4 linked regions of the Acidithiobacillus ferrooxidans ATCC 23270 genome follow. The protein of the gene in region 4 binds, or shares a complex with, the protein of the main gene of each other region. Links are inferred from orthologs where the notes say so. Each region holds a gene or a part of one and is shown on either strand. Other genes may lie near its edges.

The links.
Region 1: the proteins of accD (region 4) and AFE_RS06830 are in contact, whole or in part, in a solved structure (PDB 8UXZ), measured with the Escherichia coli proteins. The link is inferred for Acidithiobacillus ferrooxidans ATCC 23270 from one-to-one orthologs.
Region 2: the proteins of accD (region 4) and accB are in contact, whole or in part, in a solved structure (PDB 8UXZ), measured with the Escherichia coli proteins. The link is inferred for Acidithiobacillus ferrooxidans ATCC 23270 from one-to-one orthologs.
Region 3: the proteins of accD (region 4) and accC are in contact, whole or in part, in a solved structure (PDB 8UXZ), measured with the Escherichia coli proteins. The link is inferred for Acidithiobacillus ferrooxidans ATCC 23270 from one-to-one orthologs.

Annotation. Positions count from the first base shown.
Region 1 is NC_011761.1:1,264,030-1,268,312, forward strand. What follows is about bases 876-3,781. They hold AFE_RS06830 (acetyl-CoA carboxylase carboxyltransferase subunit alpha), read left to right. Parts: upstream 876-1,806; coding sequence 1,807-2,757; downstream 2,758-3,781. Other genes in these bases: dnaE (DNA polymerase III subunit alpha), read left to right, coding at 876-1,772; tilS (tRNA lysidine(34) synthetase TilS), read left to right, coding at 2,735-3,781. Also shown: more of dnaE, read left to right, coding at 1-875; more of tilS, read left to right, coding at 3,782-4,129; AFE_RS06840 (dihydroorotase), read right to left, coding at 4,093-4,283. UniProt on the Escherichia coli protein: Component of the acetyl coenzyme A carboxylase (ACC) complex. First, biotin carboxylase catalyzes the carboxylation of biotin on its carrier protein (BCCP) and then the CO(2) group is transferred by the carboxyltransferase to acetyl-CoA to form malonyl-CoA.
Region 2 is NC_011761.1:171,685-175,991, reverse strand. Bases 1,378-4,307 are described here. They hold accB (acetyl-CoA carboxylase biotin carboxyl carrier protein), read left to right. Parts: upstream 1,378-2,572; coding sequence 2,573-3,043; downstream 3,044-4,307. Other genes in these bases: accC (acetyl-CoA carboxylase biotin carboxylase subunit), read left to right, coding at 3,045-4,307; aroQ (type II 3-dehydroquinate dehydratase), read left to right, coding at 2,092-2,553; AFE_RS00930 (winged helix-turn-helix transcriptional regulator), read left to right, coding at 1,547-1,924. Also shown: cell division protein FtsZ, read left to right, coding at 1-231; AFE_RS00935 (ferritin family protein), read right to left, coding at 353-1,210. UniProt on the Escherichia coli protein: This protein is a component of the acetyl coenzyme A carboxylase complex; first, biotin carboxylase catalyzes the carboxylation of the carrier protein and then the transcarboxylase transfers the carboxyl group to form malonyl-CoA.
Region 3 is NC_011761.1:169,398-173,650, forward strand. The notes cover bases 1,378-4,253. They hold accC (acetyl-CoA carboxylase biotin carboxylase subunit), read right to left. Parts: upstream 3,551-4,253; coding sequence 2,204-3,550; downstream 1,378-2,203. Other genes in these bases: prmA (50S ribosomal protein L11 methyltransferase), read right to left, coding at 1,378-2,207; accB (acetyl-CoA carboxylase biotin carboxyl carrier protein), read right to left, coding at 3,552-4,022; aroQ (type II 3-dehydroquinate dehydratase), read right to left, coding at 4,042-4,253. Also shown: AFE_RS00895 (lytic transglycosylase domain-containing protein), read left to right, coding at 1-458; AFE_RS00900 (helix-turn-helix domain-containing protein), read right to left, coding at 440-682; AFE_RS00905 (zinc-ribbon and DUF3426 domain-containing protein), read right to left, coding at 694-1,326; more of prmA, read right to left, coding at 1,329-1,377. UniProt on the Escherichia coli protein: This protein is a component of the acetyl coenzyme A carboxylase complex; first, biotin carboxylase catalyzes the carboxylation of the carrier protein and then the transcarboxylase transfers the carboxyl group to form malonyl-CoA.
Region 4 is NC_011761.1:1,816,025-1,820,400, reverse strand. Bases 1,378-4,376 are described here. They hold accD (acetyl-CoA carboxylase, carboxyltransferase subunit beta), read left to right. Parts: upstream 1,378-2,434; coding sequence 2,435-3,319; downstream 3,320-4,376. Other genes in these bases: AFE_RS09535 (bifunctional folylpolyglutamate synthase/dihydrofolate synthase), read left to right, coding at 3,348-4,376; trpA (tryptophan synthase subunit alpha), read left to right, coding at 1,620-2,438; trpB (tryptophan synthase subunit beta), read left to right, coding at 1,378-1,623. Also shown: AFE_RS09555 (phosphoribosylanthranilate isomerase), read left to right, coding at 1-413; more of trpB, read left to right, coding at 424-1,377.

The sequences.
Region 1 (4,283 bases), 550 kb from region 4 along the record:
GTCGTGCGCCCGTGGATATTCAGCAATTGCCTTTGGACGATGCGGCGACTTTCGCCCTGCTCAAGTCCACCGAGACGGCGGCGGTCTTCCAACTGGAATCATCGGGTATGCGCGATCTGGTGCGGCGCCTGCAGCCGGATACTTTTGAAGATATCGTCGCCCTCGTCGCCCTGTTTCGGCCGGGGCCGCTACAGTCGGGTATGGTGGATGATTTCATCGCCCGCAAACACGGCAAGGCGCAGGTAACCTATCTGCATCCGGATCTGGCACCGATTCTCCGGGAAACCTATGGGGTGATTGTCTATCAGGAACAGGTCATGCAGTCCGCCCAGGCGCTGGCGGGTTATTCCCTCGGCGGTGCCGATTTACTGCGGCGCGCCATGGGCAAGAAAAAGCCGGAGGAAATGGCCAAGCAACGCAGCATTTTCCTGGAGGGAGCCCACAAGAACGGTTTGGCCGCGGACCAGGCCGGGGCCATCTTCGACCTCATGGAAAAGTTTGCGGAATATGGCTTTAACAAATCCCACTCGGCAGCCTATGCCCTGGTGTCCTACCAAACCGCTTATCTGAAGGCCCACTATCCGCAGTTTTTTATGTCTGCCGTGCTGACCGCAGATATGGACCACACCGACAAAGTTGTGGCGATGATTGCCGAGTGCGCGCGCATGGGCCTGCGCATTGCTCCACCGAGCGTTCAGCACAGTGTGCTGGAGTTCCGGCCGGAGGGGGATGATCATATCCGCTTTGGTCTGGGTGCCATCAAGGGCTTGGGACGGGCGGCCATTCAGGCGATTCTCGACGCCCGTAGAGGAGGCGCCTTCCTGAATCTCTTCGATCTGCTCTGCCGGGTGGATACCCAGAAAATCAATCGTCGTGCCCTGGAGGCATTGATTCGCGCCGGAGCCATGGATGACTGGGGCGTGTCGCGGGCCAGCCTGATCGCTTCCGTGGACGGTTGTATGGAAGCAGCGGCGCAGTTTCAGAGCAGTCAGGCGAGCCTGCAGGAATCATTGTTTAGCGGACAGGAAGCGTTGCGGGTAGCGCCGCCGCTGGTGTCTGCCGAGGCATGGAGCCTCACCGAAACCCTGCGTCAGGAACGGGAAACTCTGGGCTTCTATCTCAGTGGTCACCCCATGGACAGTCTGCGGGATGATCTGACGGCGCTGGGAACGATACCTCTTGGCGACGTCGCGGTCGGGTCCACGGTATTGGTGGCGGGGTTGGTGGTAGCGCGGCGCAGCACCCGGACCAAGCGCGGTGATCGTATCTATTTCCTGACCCTCGACGATGGTCAGGGGCGGCTGGAGGTCGTCGTCTTTGGCGAAGTCTGGGCGCGGGCCGGCAAGATCCGAGAGGGTGAGGAGCCGGTGCTGGTTCTGGGTGAGGTGGGCGAGGACAGCTATTCTGGCGGCCTGCGGCTCAGTGCCCTGCGTCTGCTGGATACGGCACAGGCGCGTGAGGAATTGGCTGCCCAATTGACCTTGGATCTGGGTCTTGCCGAAGATATGGCGCCGCGAGATCTGCTTGCCGTGCTCCGTAAGTATCCTGGCCAAACGGCCTTGCGCCTGCGTTTGCGGGTCGCAGACGACGTTGTCGCGCAATTGCGGGTGACGGAAAACCTGAGCTTCGCGGCGAGTCCCGCCGCCATTGCCGCCCTGACGGCGTTGGCACCCGCGGCGCACTGGCACTGGAGCTATCGGCCGGTGACCCTTCTCGTCAATAATGTCGTCCCCCTGGAGCGTGCACGGCACGCGACGCGACGCCCGGCCTGAGCGCCGGCCATATTCGGAGTGGTAAGGAGTGAACATGAAAATCAGTTATCTGGACTTTGAACAATCGGTTGCGGAGCTGGATGCCAAGGTGGAGGAACTCCATGCCCTGAATCAGCCGGGTATCGCCGATGACATCAGTCGCCTGGAAGTAAAAGCGCGCAAGGAGTTGCAGCGTATTTACAGCAAGCTTGGTGCCTGGCAGACGGTACAGGTGGCCCGTCACCCACAGCGGCCTTATACCATGGATTATGTGCAGGCCCTTTTCACGGAAGTACAGGTGCTGGCAGGCGACCGTGCTTTCGCCGATGATCAGGCTATTATCGGCGGTCTGGCGCGCTTCAATGGACAGCCGATCGTCTGGATGGGACATCAGAAGGGCCGCGACACCAAGGAAAAGATTCAGCGCAACTTTGGGATGCCGCGTCCGGAAGGTTATCGCAAGGCCTTGCGTCTGCTCCGCCTTGCCGAGCGTTTTGCCTTGCCGGTATTTACGTTCATTGATACGCCCGGAGCCTATCCGGGTATTGGTGCCGAAGAGCGCGGCCAGAGTGAGGCCATAGCCCGTAATCTCGCAGTGATGTCTGATCTGGCGGTACCCATTATCTGCACGGTCATTGGTGAAGGGGGCTCCGGCGGGGCCCTGGCGATTGGCGTGGGTGACCGGATGCTGATGCTGGAGTATGGAGTGTACTCCGTCATTTCGCCGGAAGGCTGCGCCTCCATCCTCTGGAAGAATGCGGCCATGGCAGCCGAGGCCGCGGAAACTCTGGGTATCACCGCCCGTCGTTTGCAAGGAATGGGTCTGGTCGATGAAGTGCTGGCCGAACCCCTCGGTGGCGCGCATCGCGATCCGGAAGCGGTCTTCGCGCTGGCACGTGAGCGTTTCGCCCATCACCTGCAGGAGCTGCAGGCGATGGATACCAGCAAGTTGCTGACCACCCGTTACGAACGCCTGATGCACTATGGAGTCGTCGGCGCTGCCTGAGCTGGAGCGGCGTCTCCGGACGCGTCTGCAGGGGGATCTGCGCCCACCGCGGGGACGCTCCCTCTATGTGGCTTACAGTGGCGGCGGGGACTCCACGGCGCTGCTCGTGGCACTGCTTTCTCTAGGGTACGAGATCCATGCCTTGCATGTGGATCACGGCTGGCACCCGGACAGTGCGCAGTGGGCCCGGTTCTGTCAGGAGCAGGCCAAGGCTCTGGGGGTTCCTTTCACCCTGCTGCATCTGGCTGCAGATACACCGGGCGAGGGGCCGGAGGATCAGGCCCGGCGTGCCCGCTATGCCCTCATGGCGGCGCAGTTGCGGCAGGGGGACTGGCTGTTCACGGCGCAGCACCGCGAAGATCAGGCGGAAACCGTGCTTTTGCAACTGTTGCGCGGTACCGGCGTGGCGGGACTGGCGGGCATGCCCCGGCAGCGCCCGCTGGGAGCCGGGCTTCTGGTTCGGCCCCTGCTGGACGTACCGCGGCAGGTGTTGCGGGATTATCTGGAACAGCGGCAGTTACCCTTTCTGAATGATCCGGCCAATGCCGATATGCGCTACGACAGGGTGCGGATACGTCGCATCCTGCTCCCGCAACTGCAGGAACTGGGTTGGCCCCACGCGACGATCAGTATCGCCCGCGCTGCGGACAATCTCGCCGACATGGGGGAAATCGCGACGGACTGGTTTGACCTGTGTTGGCAACAGTATCGGGCAGACCATCCGGGTCTCTCTGTCGAGGTGCTTCCTCTGGAGTATCTGCATACGCTTTCTGTTGCGGCACAGCGGTTTTTTTTGCGGGGCTGGCTTCAGAGTCTGCGGATATCCGTGCCGGGCCGGGAGCGTCTGGAGGCGCTGCGGGACGCGGTGATGCGGGGACGCGGGGGCGCGAGGATTCAATGGGAAGGGGGACAGGCTTGGCTGCAGGGTGGACTGCTGCGCGCCTGGCCACAACCGCGCGTTACGGCGGAAAAGGAATGGGAAGCAGGCCCCTGGTGTGCCGCTCCGGGAAAACCGCTGCCGATCCCCGGCTGGCAGTGCGCCATCCGGGCCACGCCACCGGCCGACCTTCATCACGCATTGGCTGAGCGTTTTGCAGGGACGAGGCTATACTGGCGCCGTCGCCGCCAGGGGGAACGCACCCTGAGCGGACAGGGACAGCATCGGTCGCTGAAGAAACTGCTGCTGGAGGCGGGGGTCCCACCGGATCTGCGTGCGGATGTGCCCCTGCTCTGGGACGAAACGGGGCATTTGCTAGTCATTCTGGGCTACTATACCGCACCCTGGGCGAGTGCCCCTCGCGGAGAACCGGCACTCTGCCTCTGGAATACCGGTACTCAGTCCATCGCCGATAGTGGCGTCGGCTCGATATAGTGCAGCGGCTGCCCGTGCGCGTTGGGGAGAATTTCACCTTTGTCGAAAACCACCCGGCCGCCGACAACGGTGGTAACGGGCCAACCCGTCAGGACCCAGCCATTGAAGGGACTCCAGCCCACTCTGGTAAACATCTCCTCATTGCGGACGGGTT
Region 2 (4,307 bases), 1.6 Mb from region 4 along the record:
GTCGCCACCGGATTGCAACGGGAACCCGTGCGGCTGGCGGTCGAGAATATCCGGCCACGGTCGGCAGCCATCCCGGCTACGGCGGCAGACTGGCGCAACCTTGACAAGCCCACCGGCATGCGCCAGACCGAACGCCCGACGGGTTCGAGCGTGCCCGCCCATGGCGGCAACCATACGCCGAACTACGCGGACCTGGACATTCCCGCCTTCCTGCGCCGTCAGGCGGACTAAGGGCGTAGGCCGGGTCAGCGCAGGCGTTGACCCCGGGCGGCCAGGTTTCCCGCCTGGTGGGGGGACCGCCTGCCTGCCGCCATGGCCACTACCGTGCCCATGAGGAACCGTTACAGCGCGCTCAACCCGCCACCAAGTGCCCGGAAGCATCATGGGCGGCGGCGCTCATCACCTTGCGGTAACGGCTGAGATCCTTGATGCTCTGAATGGGCGTTTCGAGCAGAGCGGAAAGATTGCGCAAAATGCCATTGACCACCTTGCCCTCCCAGATCGCGTCGAAATGAATCTGGGTATCCAGCCATTGCTCCAGCCAACCCGGATCCGGCAGATGACTCTGCACACTGTCCTCGGGATACATCGCCTTGTTCACATGGAGATTGGTGGGATGCAATGCCTTCGCCGTCTTGGTATTGGCCATGAGTACACCGATCTTGGCAAAAGCCAGACGCGCGCTGTCCCCGAGGCGATCAATGGCGCGCCGCATATATTTCAGATATACACCGGCGTGCCGCGCCTCATCCTTGGATAGCACCTCGTAAATCGAGCGGATCACCGGCTCGCTATGCCACTGCGCCGCGCATTTGTACCAGTGTGTCAGGCGGATTTCGCCGCAAAAATGCAGCATGAGGGTTTCCATTGCTGGCGCCGGATCAAATTCAAAGCGTACATTGTGCAATTCCTCTTCCGTCGGCAGATATTCCGGCGCGAAGCGGCGCAGGTATTCCATGAGCACCAGGGCGTGCTTCTGCTCTTCGTAGAACCAGATGGACATGAAGGCCGAGAAATCGGAGTCGCTCCGGTTGTCGCGGAGAAACATCTCCGTCGCCGGGAGTGCCGACCACTCGGTGACCGCATTCATCTTGATCGTGCGCAACTGCTCATCGCTGACCAGGTTACGGTCAAACTGCTCCCAGGGGATGTCCGTGGCCATGTTCCAGCGCGCGGCTTCCAGCGATTTGAACAACTCAGGGTATAACATGGCGAACCAACCTCTCTCTGGCGTTCTCGATAACGGGTGCCGGAGCACCTCGGCGCCCTTCCGCCCACCAGACGAAAGTCGCGAAGGCACCCCCACAAAGCCTTGTGACAACACCGTGAGGCTTCGTAAAATATGTGCTTGGCATTTTACGACAAATCCCGGCATCGGGCGAATCCCGGACAATGTATGCCCGGGTACGCGCCAACGGTCCTGAAGACCGACCAAGATGAGCACCAGGTTCCTGCGCGGCAAGCACACCTTGCGGCATCCTGCATTGGTTGTTCATGATGGAATCATTTTAGTGTATTTTTGTAGATCCGGTACGATTGAGTAACCATGAACAGCCAAACCAAACAGGAAACGACTTGCCCCATGGATGCACTGCTCCGCTTGCTGATGGGGCCATGGACCACATACATCCTCTGGACGCTGAGGCAACGCGGCCCCACCCGTTTCGGGATGCTCAAGCGGGAAGTGCGCGGCATTTCGTCCCGGATGCTGACGGAGCGTTTGCGCACCCTGGAGGAGGCCGGAGTGGTATTCAGGGTGTATCGTCCCAGCATTCCTCCGGAAGTGACCTATGGCCTGACACCGCGTGGACTGGAACTGCGGGAAGTGCTGGATGCCCTGGATACCCTGGCCCGGCGCTGGGATAGCGAAGACGCTGGCAGGAAAAGCATCCACCGGGAACCGGTCCTGCCTGTTACCAATTAGCGGTTACCCGCGGCCGTCCCGATCATTCGCCGGGATTTCCATGCTCGATCCGTAGGCGAACCCGGGTCCATGGGGTGTCGCGGCACCCGCCTCCGGTGCGGATGACCTAGATTTATCCGGCCATTTGGGGCAGACTTCGCGGATATACTTAGTGTTACGCGGGATCTATGGCTGCATCCTCTCCTCATGTCCTTGTACTGCATGGCCCGAATCTGAATCTGCTGGGCAGTCGTGAGCCCGGCCATTACGGGCAGACCACCCTCGCCGAGATCGATGCCGGGATGCAGACACTCGCGCAGGGCTGGGGCTGGCGACTGCACAGTCTGCAGAGCAACGCTGAGCATGTACTGATCGATGCGGTCCAGGAGGCCCTCCCCCTGGGCGTCACCGACATCATCATCAATCCCGCGGCATTCACCCACACCAGCGTTGCCCTGCGTGATGCCCTGGCTGCCGTCCAGATTCCGTTTATCGAAGTACATTTATCCAATATTCATGGTCGGGAACCCTTCCGCCGTCACTCCTACTTCTCCGAGCTCGCCCAGGGCGTCATCGCGGGACTGGGTGCGGATGGATACTTCCTGGCGCTGGATGCCATTCATCGGCGCATGAAACGCCATAACCCATAACTGACACCAAGGAAAGAGCATGGATATCCAATTCATCCGTCGCCTGGCCGAACTGCTGGAAAAGAGCGCCATCGACGAAATAGAAGTGGTGGAGGGCGACAGCAAAGTCCGGATCACGCGGCACACCGCGCCCGCCCATCCGGCACCGGCCATCACCTATGCCCAGCCTGCGCCAGCGATGGCGACCACGCCCACCATCGTGGGGACAGCGCCCCCCCCCGCGGCAGCGGTCGAAGTGCCGCCCCAGGGCTATATGATCAAATCCCCCATGGTCGGGACTTTTTATCGCGCATCCTCTCCGGAATCTCCACCCTTCGTGGAAGAAGGCAGCATGGTGAAGGCCGGCCAGACTCTATGCATCATCGAGGCCATGAAGCTGCTGAACGAAATTGAAGCCGACGTCTCCGGAAAAGTGATCAAGGTTCTCGCCGGCAATGGTCAGCCCGTCGAATACGGTGAACCCCTGTTCATCATCGCACCCGGGGATTGAAATGTTCGAGAAAATCCTTATCGCTAACCGTGGCGAGATCGCCCTTCGGATTCAGCGCGCCTGCCGCGAACTGGGCATTCGTACCGTAGCCGTCCACTCTGAACCAGATCGCGACCTTCTCCACGTCAAGCTGGCCGACGAGTCGGTGTGCATCGGCCCAGCGCCGAGCGATAAAAGTTATCTCAACATCCCCGCCGTGATTGCCGCCGCCGAGGTGACCGACGCCGAAGCGATTCATCCCGGCTACGGGTTTCTTTCAGAAAATGCCGACTTCGCCGAACGGGTCGAAAACAGCGGGTTTACCTTCATCGGGCCGCGCGCGGAAACCATCCGCCGGATGGGTGACAAAATCGCCGCCAAGGCCGCGATGAAGAAGGCTGGCGTACCCTGTGTGCCGGGCTCCGATGGACCGCTACCCGACGATAACGAGGCCCTCAAAGCCCTCGCCCGGGAGATCGGTTATCCCGTCATTCTCAAGGCGGCCGGCGGCGGCGGCGGGCGCGGCATGCGGGTCGTACACACCGAAGCACACCTCGTCAACGCCGCGAGCCTGACCCGCGCGGAGGCCGACAAGGCTTTCGGCAACCCGACCCTCTATATGGAAAAATTCCTCGAAACGCCGCGCCACATCGAATTTCAGATACTGTGTGACACCCAGGGTCATTGCATCCACCTGGGGGAACGGGACTGCTCGGTGCAGCGCCGTCATCAAAAAGTCATTGAAGAAGCGCCCGCCCCGGGCGTCAGTGCTGCGCAGCGCGCTGAAATCGGTGCATCCGTGGCCAAAGCCTGTGAGGATATGGGCTACCGGGGCGCCGGCACCGTCGAGTTTCTTTACGATCCGGAAAACCAGACCTTCTATTTCATTGAAATGAATACACGGGTGCAGGTCGAGCACCCGGTCACGGAGCTGATTACCGGCATCGACATCGTCAAAGCACAAATTCGCATTGCGGCGGGATTGCCTCTCGGGATTCGCCAGGAGGACGTGGTACTCAGCGGTCACGCCGTCGAATGCCGCATCAATGCCGAAGACCCGGAGCGCTTCGTACCCTCACCGGGACAGATTACCGCCTGGCACCCCCCTGGTGGGCCAGGCATCCGCGTCGACAGTCATATTTATGCGGGTTATCGGGTACCACCTTTCTATGACTCCATGATCGGTAAAATCATCGCCTTCGGGGGTGACCGCGAGGAAGCCAACATGCGCATGCGCAGCGCCCTGCGCGAGACCACCATCGAGGGTATTCAAACCAACATTCCC
Region 3 (4,253 bases), 1.6 Mb from region 4 along the record:
ATCAGGGCCTGATTCATGCGGCCGCCAATCGTTACCAGGTCAGCTCGGCGCTGATCAACGCCGTCATCAGCGCGGAGTCCGGTTATAATGCGGGTGCGGTATCGCCCAAGGGCGCCGTTGGCCTGATGCAGCTCATCCCCGCAACGGCGCTTCGCTTCGGGGTGGCGAATGTGTTCAGTCCGACGGACAATATCAACGGCGGCACCGCGTATCTGGCCCATTTGCTGCGGATCTTCAGCGGCGACCTGAAACTGGCCGTAGCCGCTTACAATGCGGGATCAAACGCAGTGATCCAGGCGGGTTATCATGTCCCGCCCTTCGCCGAAACCCAGGCCTACGTACCGCGGGTGCTCGCTTATTATCAGCACTATCTGAATGGCGGCGGCACGGTATCGGGCGAGAACCGGCAGCCCGTGGCAAATGCCGCCCCGCAGTTGATTCAGGTATCCAATCCGTAGGTTTGCAGCTTCTTCCGCAGGGTATTGCGATTGATGCCCAGCCATTGGGCGGCCATGCCGCGTTGTCCACCACAATGTTGCAGTGTATGCGCGAGCAGCGCACGCTCCACTTCTTCGACGATCAGCGCATGCAGGTTGCCAGGGACTTCACCCCCCAAATCCGCCAGATAGCGGTCCATGACGTGAATGACGCAATCGCCCAGGGACATATTCGTGCTATCCATGGTCCACCCCCTCAAGGACGGCTGAGGAGGGTGATTTGATAACCCGCCGCCCTTGTCAGGGCGGGGCTGCTGAGTACAAATGGTACTGGCGTACCCGGAACGAATCCCGCACGGGCGGGGAATTCTGCGCTCAGATATTGCGTCGCGGTAAAATGCAGGTGGGCAATGGGTGCGCCGTAGACGTTGCTGAGGGTGACTTCAATCACCGGGTAAGCCTGAACCTGATTGGCGACATTTTCAATATTGCCGGTGATCCGCGCCAGGTGGTCCGCCACAGGGGTGACCTGGCTGTTGAGAATACGGATGTCTTTGTTGGGACCAGGCCAGGGAATGGTGATATCCAGTTGCTCCGCGCTACTCAGCAAGAAGCGGCGGATGGGCGCGCTGGTCGCGGCGTAACTGTAACTGCGTGTCCACCAGAGTATCTGCCCGATCAGCGCGATAACCAACAGGATGATGGCCAGGATGAGCAGAAACCGACCCAGACGGCGTCCCAGGCTGCTACCCGCACGAGCAGTCTCTGCGGCGACATCCACATGAAAAATATGGTGGCAGACGCTGCATTTCACCCGATAATGGTGCTCGCGCAGGGCCTTGTCGTCCGAGAGAAAGGTCGATTCACAGCGGGGGCAGGTAATTTCCATAATCAGACTCCAGTGTTGCGCTGGCCATAGAGGAGTGACCAGTCTTCTTCGTGTTGCGCGACTGCGAGATCAAAATAAGGCTCGTAGGCGGCGTGAATCTCCGCTTCCTGATGGTGCAGGATGCCGGATAGTGCAATCCAGCCTCCAGGACGGACGGAATGGGCTAGGGCGGGCGCAAGGGTCAGAAGGGGGGTCGCCAGAATGTTGGCGACCAGGATGTCGGCCAGGGGCAGCCTGGCGTTTTCCGGCAGCGCGAGCTGCAGACCGGCGCTGACGCCGTTGCGTTCTGCATTGGCGGCCGCTACCTGCAGTGCAACGGGGTCGGTATCCACCCCGTATGCCTGGCCGGCGCCCAGCAGTAGCCCGGCGATGGCCAGAATGCCGGAGCCGCAGCCGTAATCGATAAGGCTTTCGCCTCCGCGGACCTGTGTATCCAGGAAGCGCAGGCAGAGCGCCGTGGTGGCGTGGGCGCCGGTGCCGAAGGCTTGGCCGGGATCGAGATGCAGCACACGGAGGGCGTTGGCGGGCGCCGCATCCCAACTGGGGGTTACCCAGAGGCGGCCGAAGCAGCGTGCGGGGAAGGCTGCCTGGGTTGCCGCTACCCAGTCCTGTTCCTCCAGCGCGGTAAAGCGTGCTGCGTATGACCGCCAGTCGTTGTCTCTGACCAGGTTTTGCAGGGTTGTTTCGCTGTGGCTGTCCGCAGCAAACAGGGCTTCGCACCGGCTGTTTTGCCAGATGTCGCCCGCATCGAACACTGCTTCACTGTCATCGCCTTCCAGAAAAGTGACTGCCTCTGCGCCAGCGTCCAGCAATTGCGCCTCGACGGCTGCTGCGGCTGCTGCGGGGACGCGCATGTCGAGCTGCCACCAGGCGATTTTCATAGGGCGAGCAATGCCTCCAGATAGTGGATATGCACACCGCCCGTGGCGTATTGCGCCTCTTCCAGTACCCGCCGATGCAGGGGAATGTTGGTTTGAATACCCTCGATGGTGGTCTCGCGCAGGGCGCTGCGCATGCGCATGTTGGCTTCCTCGCGGTCACCCCCGAAGGCGATGATTTTACCGATCATGGAGTCATAGAAAGGTGGTACCCGATAACCCGCATAAATATGACTGTCGACGCGGATGCCTGGCCCACCAGGGGGGTGCCAGGCGGTAATCTGTCCCGGTGAGGGTACGAAGCGCTCCGGGTCTTCGGCATTGATGCGGCATTCGACGGCGTGACCGCTGAGTACCACGTCCTCCTGGCGAATCCCGAGAGGCAATCCCGCCGCAATGCGAATTTGTGCTTTGACGATGTCGATGCCGGTAATCAGCTCCGTGACCGGGTGCTCGACCTGCACCCGTGTATTCATTTCAATGAAATAGAAGGTCTGGTTTTCCGGATCGTAAAGAAACTCGACGGTGCCGGCGCCCCGGTAGCCCATATCCTCACAGGCTTTGGCCACGGATGCACCGATTTCAGCGCGCTGCGCAGCACTGACGCCCGGGGCGGGCGCTTCTTCAATGACTTTTTGATGACGGCGCTGCACCGAGCAGTCCCGTTCCCCCAGGTGGATGCAATGACCCTGGGTGTCACACAGTATCTGAAATTCGATGTGGCGCGGCGTTTCGAGGAATTTTTCCATATAGAGGGTCGGGTTGCCGAAAGCCTTGTCGGCCTCCGCGCGGGTCAGGCTCGCGGCGTTGACGAGGTGTGCTTCGGTGTGTACGACCCGCATGCCGCGCCCGCCGCCGCCGCCGGCCGCCTTGAGAATGACGGGATAACCGATCTCCCGGGCGAGGGCTTTGAGGGCCTCGTTATCGTCGGGTAGCGGTCCATCGGAGCCCGGCACACAGGGTACGCCAGCCTTCTTCATCGCGGCCTTGGCGGCGATTTTGTCACCCATCCGGCGGATGGTTTCCGCGCGCGGCCCGATGAAGGTAAACCCGCTGTTTTCGACCCGTTCGGCGAAGTCGGCATTTTCTGAAAGAAACCCGTAGCCGGGATGAATCGCTTCGGCGTCGGTCACCTCGGCGGCGGCAATCACGGCGGGGATGTTGAGATAACTTTTATCGCTCGGCGCTGGGCCGATGCACACCGACTCGTCGGCCAGCTTGACGTGGAGAAGGTCGCGATCTGGTTCAGAGTGGACGGCTACGGTACGAATGCCCAGTTCGCGGCAGGCGCGCTGAATCCGAAGGGCGATCTCGCCACGGTTAGCGATAAGGATTTTCTCGAACATTTCAATCCCCGGGTGCGATGATGAACAGGGGTTCACCGTATTCGACGGGCTGACCATTGCCGGCGAGAACCTTGATCACTTTTCCGGAGACGTCGGCTTCAATTTCGTTCAGCAGCTTCATGGCCTCGATGATGCATAGAGTCTGGCCGGCCTTCACCATGCTGCCTTCTTCCACGAAGGGTGGAGATTCCGGAGAGGATGCGCGATAAAAAGTCCCGACCATGGGGGATTTGATCATATAGCCCTGGGGCGGCACTTCGACCGCTGCCGCGGGGGGGGGCGCTGTCCCCACGATGGTGGGCGTGGTCGCCATCGCTGGCGCAGGCTGGGCATAGGTGATGGCCGGTGCCGGATGGGCGGGCGCGGTGTGCCGCGTGATCCGGACTTTGCTGTCGCCCTCCACCACTTCTATTTCGTCGATGGCGCTCTTTTCCAGCAGTTCGGCCAGGCGACGGATGAATTGGATATCCATGCTCTTTCCTTGGTGTCAGTTATGGGTTATGGCGTTTCATGCGCCGATGAATGGCATCCAGCGCCAGGAAGTATCCATCCGCACCCAGTCCCGCGATGACGCCCTGGGCGAGCTCGGAGAAGTAGGAGTGACGGCGGAAGGGTTCCCGACCATGAATATTGGATAAATGTACTTCGATAAACGGAATCTGGACGGCAGCCAGGGCATCACGCAGGGCAACGCTGGTGTGGG
Region 4 (4,376 bases):
ATGTGGCCGCTACGCTGCAGCAGTGCCCTCTGGATGTCCTGCAATTTCATGGTGATGAATCGCCATCCCTTTGCCGGGGATTCGGCCGTCCCTACATCAAGGTGTTGCGGGTGACTGCAGCGCAAGACCTGCGGCCGGCGGTGGACGCCTATCACGACGCGCAGGGACTGCTGCTGGACTGCGCCGCGCCGGGCGTCTGGGGGGGCTCGGGCCGAAGTTTTGACTGGTGGCGACTGCCGGATCTGGGTAAGCCATTGATTCTGGCTGGTGGGCTGCATGCCGAAAATGTTGCTGAGGCCATCGCCATCGCCCGGCCTTATGCGGTAGATGTGAGCAGCGGGGTGGAACTGTCGCCCGGACGCAAAGATCATGACAAAATGGCACGGTTTGTCGCACGGGTGCGCGGTACCTGAGGGAGAGAGAATGGGAACTTATGCTTTGCCGGACGCGTTCGGACACTATGGTCCTTACGGCGGGCGTTTCGTTGCAGAAACCCTGATTCCGGCGCTGGAGGAACTGGAGCGTGCCTACCAGGAGGCGCAGCGGGATCCGGAGTTTCGTGCCGAGCTGCACAGTGAACTGCGCCAGTTCGTCGGTCGTCCCAATCCACTCTATCATGCCGGGCGCCTTTCCAGGGAGTTGGGTGGAGCGCAAATTTACCTCAAGCGGGAGGACCTCAACCACACCGGCGCGCACAAAATCAATAATGCCGTGGGTCAGGCGCTGCTCGCCCGGCGTATGGGCAAAAAACGGGTAATCGCCGAGACGGGCGCGGGGCAGCATGGTGTCGCCACGGCGACGGTCGCGACCCGCTATGGCATGGAATGCCTGGTGTATATGGGCGAGGAAGATATCCAGCGCCAGTCCAGCAATGTGTTTCGCATGCGTTTGCTGGGGGCGCAGGTGACGGCGGTCAGCAGCGGTACCCGCACCCTGAAGGATGCGCTCAACGAAGCTTTGCGGGACTGGGTAACCAATGTCGAAAGCACTTTTTATGTGATCGGAACGGTGGCGGGACCGCATCCCTATCCGGTCATGGTGCGGGACTTTCACCGGGTCATTGGCGATGAAGCGCGGGCGCAGTGCCTCGAATTGACGGGACGGCTCCCCGATTGTCTGATCGCCTGCGTGGGGGGGGGGAGTAATGCCATTGGCCTGTTTTATCCCTTTATCGAAGACCGGGCGGTGCGGATGATCGGCGTCGAAGCGGGTGGTCTGGGCCTTGGCACCGGACAACACGCCGCCCCCCTGACCACCGGACGTCCAGGGGTATTGCATGGTAACCGGACCTACCTGATGGAAGACGAAGACGGGCAGATTCTGCCGACCCACTCCATCTCGGCGGGGCTGGATTATCCGGGGGTGGGACCAGAGCATGCCTATCTGAAGGATACCGGTCGGGCAGAGTATGTGGCGGCTACCGATGAAGAAGCGCTGGCCGCCTTCCATCGCCTGTGCCGCACCGAGGGCATCATTCCGGCGCTGGAAAGCGCACATGCGCTGGCTCACGCCTTCCGCCTGGCGCCCACCATGCGCTCTGATCAGACCATTATCGTCAACCTTTCCGGGCGAGGCGATAAGGATATCCACACCGTCGCCGCCCTGGAGGGTATTCATTTATGAGCCGTCTCGCCGGGCTGTTTGTCCAACTCCGGGATGCGGGTCGCGCCGCCCTCATTCCTTTCATGACGGCGGGTGACCCATCCCTGACCGCGACCGTGCCCCTGATGCACGCGCTGGTCGCCGCGGGGGCCGATGCCATCGAACTGGGGATGCCCTTTTCCGACCCCATGGCCGATGGTCCCAGCATCCAGCGCGCCAGTGAGCGGGCGCTGGCGCGAGGGGTGAAGCTGCGCATGGTCCTGGAGTGGGTGCGCGAATTCCGCACGACCAACAGTCACACGCCCGTCATTCTCATGGGTTATCTGAATCCGGTGGAAGCCATGGGTATAACCTCGTTCGCCGAGGCTGCCGCGACGGCGGGGGTGGACGGTGTCATTCTGGTGGATCTGACTCCGGAGGAGGGGCGAGGTGAAGCCGTCGTTCTCCGCCAGCGGGGTATCGATCCCATTTTCCTGCTGGCGCCGACCAGCGGGCCGGAACGCGTGGCGACCGTCCGCAGTATGGGCAGTGGTTTTGTATATTATGTATCTCTGCGCGGTATTACCGGTGCAGCCCAGGCGGACTGGGCGGAAGTTCTGGAGCGGGTACAGCACCTGCACCGGCAACTGGGCCTGCCCGTGGCCATCGGTTTTGGCATTCGCGATGCAGCGACGGTAGCGCGGGTGGCGACCGGGGCCGACGCGGTGGTCGTCGGCAGTGCACTGGTCGATCAACTGGCGGCGTGTGCGACGGATCAGGAAGCCATTGCGGCGGCCATCCGCTTTGTCGAGCCGCTGGCCCAGGCCGTCCGGAGTACGGAAAGGAGAGGCGCATGAGCTGGTTCGATCGGGTACTGCCACCCAAAATCAAAAAAACCTCGGCAGAGGCCTCCGTTGTGAGCGAGAACAAGCGCACCGTACCTGAGGGCTTGTGGTCCAAGTGCCCCACCTGTCAGGTGGTGCTCTACCGTACGGAGCTGGAGGAAAATCTTTACGTTTGCCCCCACTGCGGACATCATCAACGGATCAGCGCCCGGCAGCGTCTGGATTTCTTCCTCGATGCAGAACCCCGGCTGGAGATTGCCAAGGAATACGTTCCGGTGGATCCCCTGCGCTTCAAGGATCAGAAGCGCTATAAGGACCGCCTGCAGGAAGCCCAGGCCAAGTCCGGAGAGAAAGACGCCCTGGTGGTGATGCGCGGCCTCCTGGAAGGGCACCCGGTGGTGGTTGCCGCTTTTGCCTTCGAGTTCATGGGCGGGAGCATGGGATCGGTGGTGGGAGCCCGTTTTGCCCGTGCGGCGGAAACGGCGCTGACCGAGCGCTGTCCACTGGTCTGCTTTAGTGCCAGTGGCGGGGCACGGATGCAGGAGGGACTATTTTCCCTGATGCAGATGGCCAAGACTTCTGCCGCCGTGGAGCGGCTGGCCAAGGCAGGGGTGCCCTTCATCTCGGTGCTCACCGATCCGACCATGGGCGGTGTCTCCGCCAGTCTGGCCACCCTGGGAGATATTCTGATTGCGGAGCCCAAGGCCCTGATTGGATTTGCCGGTCCGCGGGTGATCGAGCAGACCATCCGTGAAAAGCTGCCGGAGGGTTTTCAACGCGCGGAATATTTGCTGGAGCACGGCGCCATCGATCAGATTGTCGATCGCCGCCAGATGCGCGCGGTGGTGAGCGAGATGCTGGGGATGCTGACCCATGCCCCGAGTCCGCATTAAGCGCGGCGCAGGGGAGCGGGTGTAGCCGGTGGCACTGCTGGCGGATTCTCTCAGCGACCGGGTCGCTGAACTGGCCGGGCCACCCGAGCAAATCGTCATGGGTCTGGAGCGAATGCGGGCCGCTCTGGCGGCGCTGAAGATGTCCGCGCGTTTGCCCATGCCGGTAATGCTGGTGGGTGGCACCAATGGCAAGGGCTCCACGGTGGTTTATCTGGAGGCCTTCTATCGCCAGGCGGGCTATCGCGTCGGCGCTTATACCAGCCCGCACCTCTGGCAGTTTACCGAACGCCTGCGGCTGGATGGCCGGTCTGCACCCGAGTCCCTCTGGCATCAGCAACTCACGGAAGTCGCCGCCACAGTCCGACAGATCCCGCTCACCTATTTCGAGATCGCGACCCTCGCCGCGGTACGGATGATGCTTGCCACCAGGGTCGACGTGGCGATTCTGGAGGTCGGCCTGGGGGGACGTCTGGATGCGGTCAACGCCTTTACCCCGGATTGCAGTATCGTAACCACCGTGGATCTGGACCATCAGGACTGGCTGGGATCCGATCGCGCAGCCATCGGCCATGAAAAGGCGGGTATATTCCGTCGTGGAGTGCCCGCCCTCTATGGGGATACGGAAGACCCCTGTGCTTCGGTGCTGGAGGCGGCGGTACGCGCCGACGTGCCCCTGCAGCGGTTGGGTCGGGACTTTCATATTGACCCCCTGCACGGGAAATGGTCAGGATTTGGGCACGGGAAAGATGCGCCCCCGCCTTTGTGGGAGGGGGCCGTACAATGGGCCAATCTGGCGCTGGCGCTGGCGGCCGTGTCGTTGTTGCAGGAGAAATTACCAGTGTCCGATGCGGCGGTTTCCGCATGGACGCGGCTGCCGCAATTGCCGGGCCGCTGTCAATGGCTTCAGCCCTGGGGTAAGGATGGCCCCGATCTGCTGGTGGATGTCGCCCACAACCCGCAGGCAGCGCGGCAACTGGCGGCGTTGCTGGCGGCGCGAAAGGGCTCCGGGCGATGTCACGCCGTCGTCGGCATGCTCGCCGACAAGGATATCGCCGGG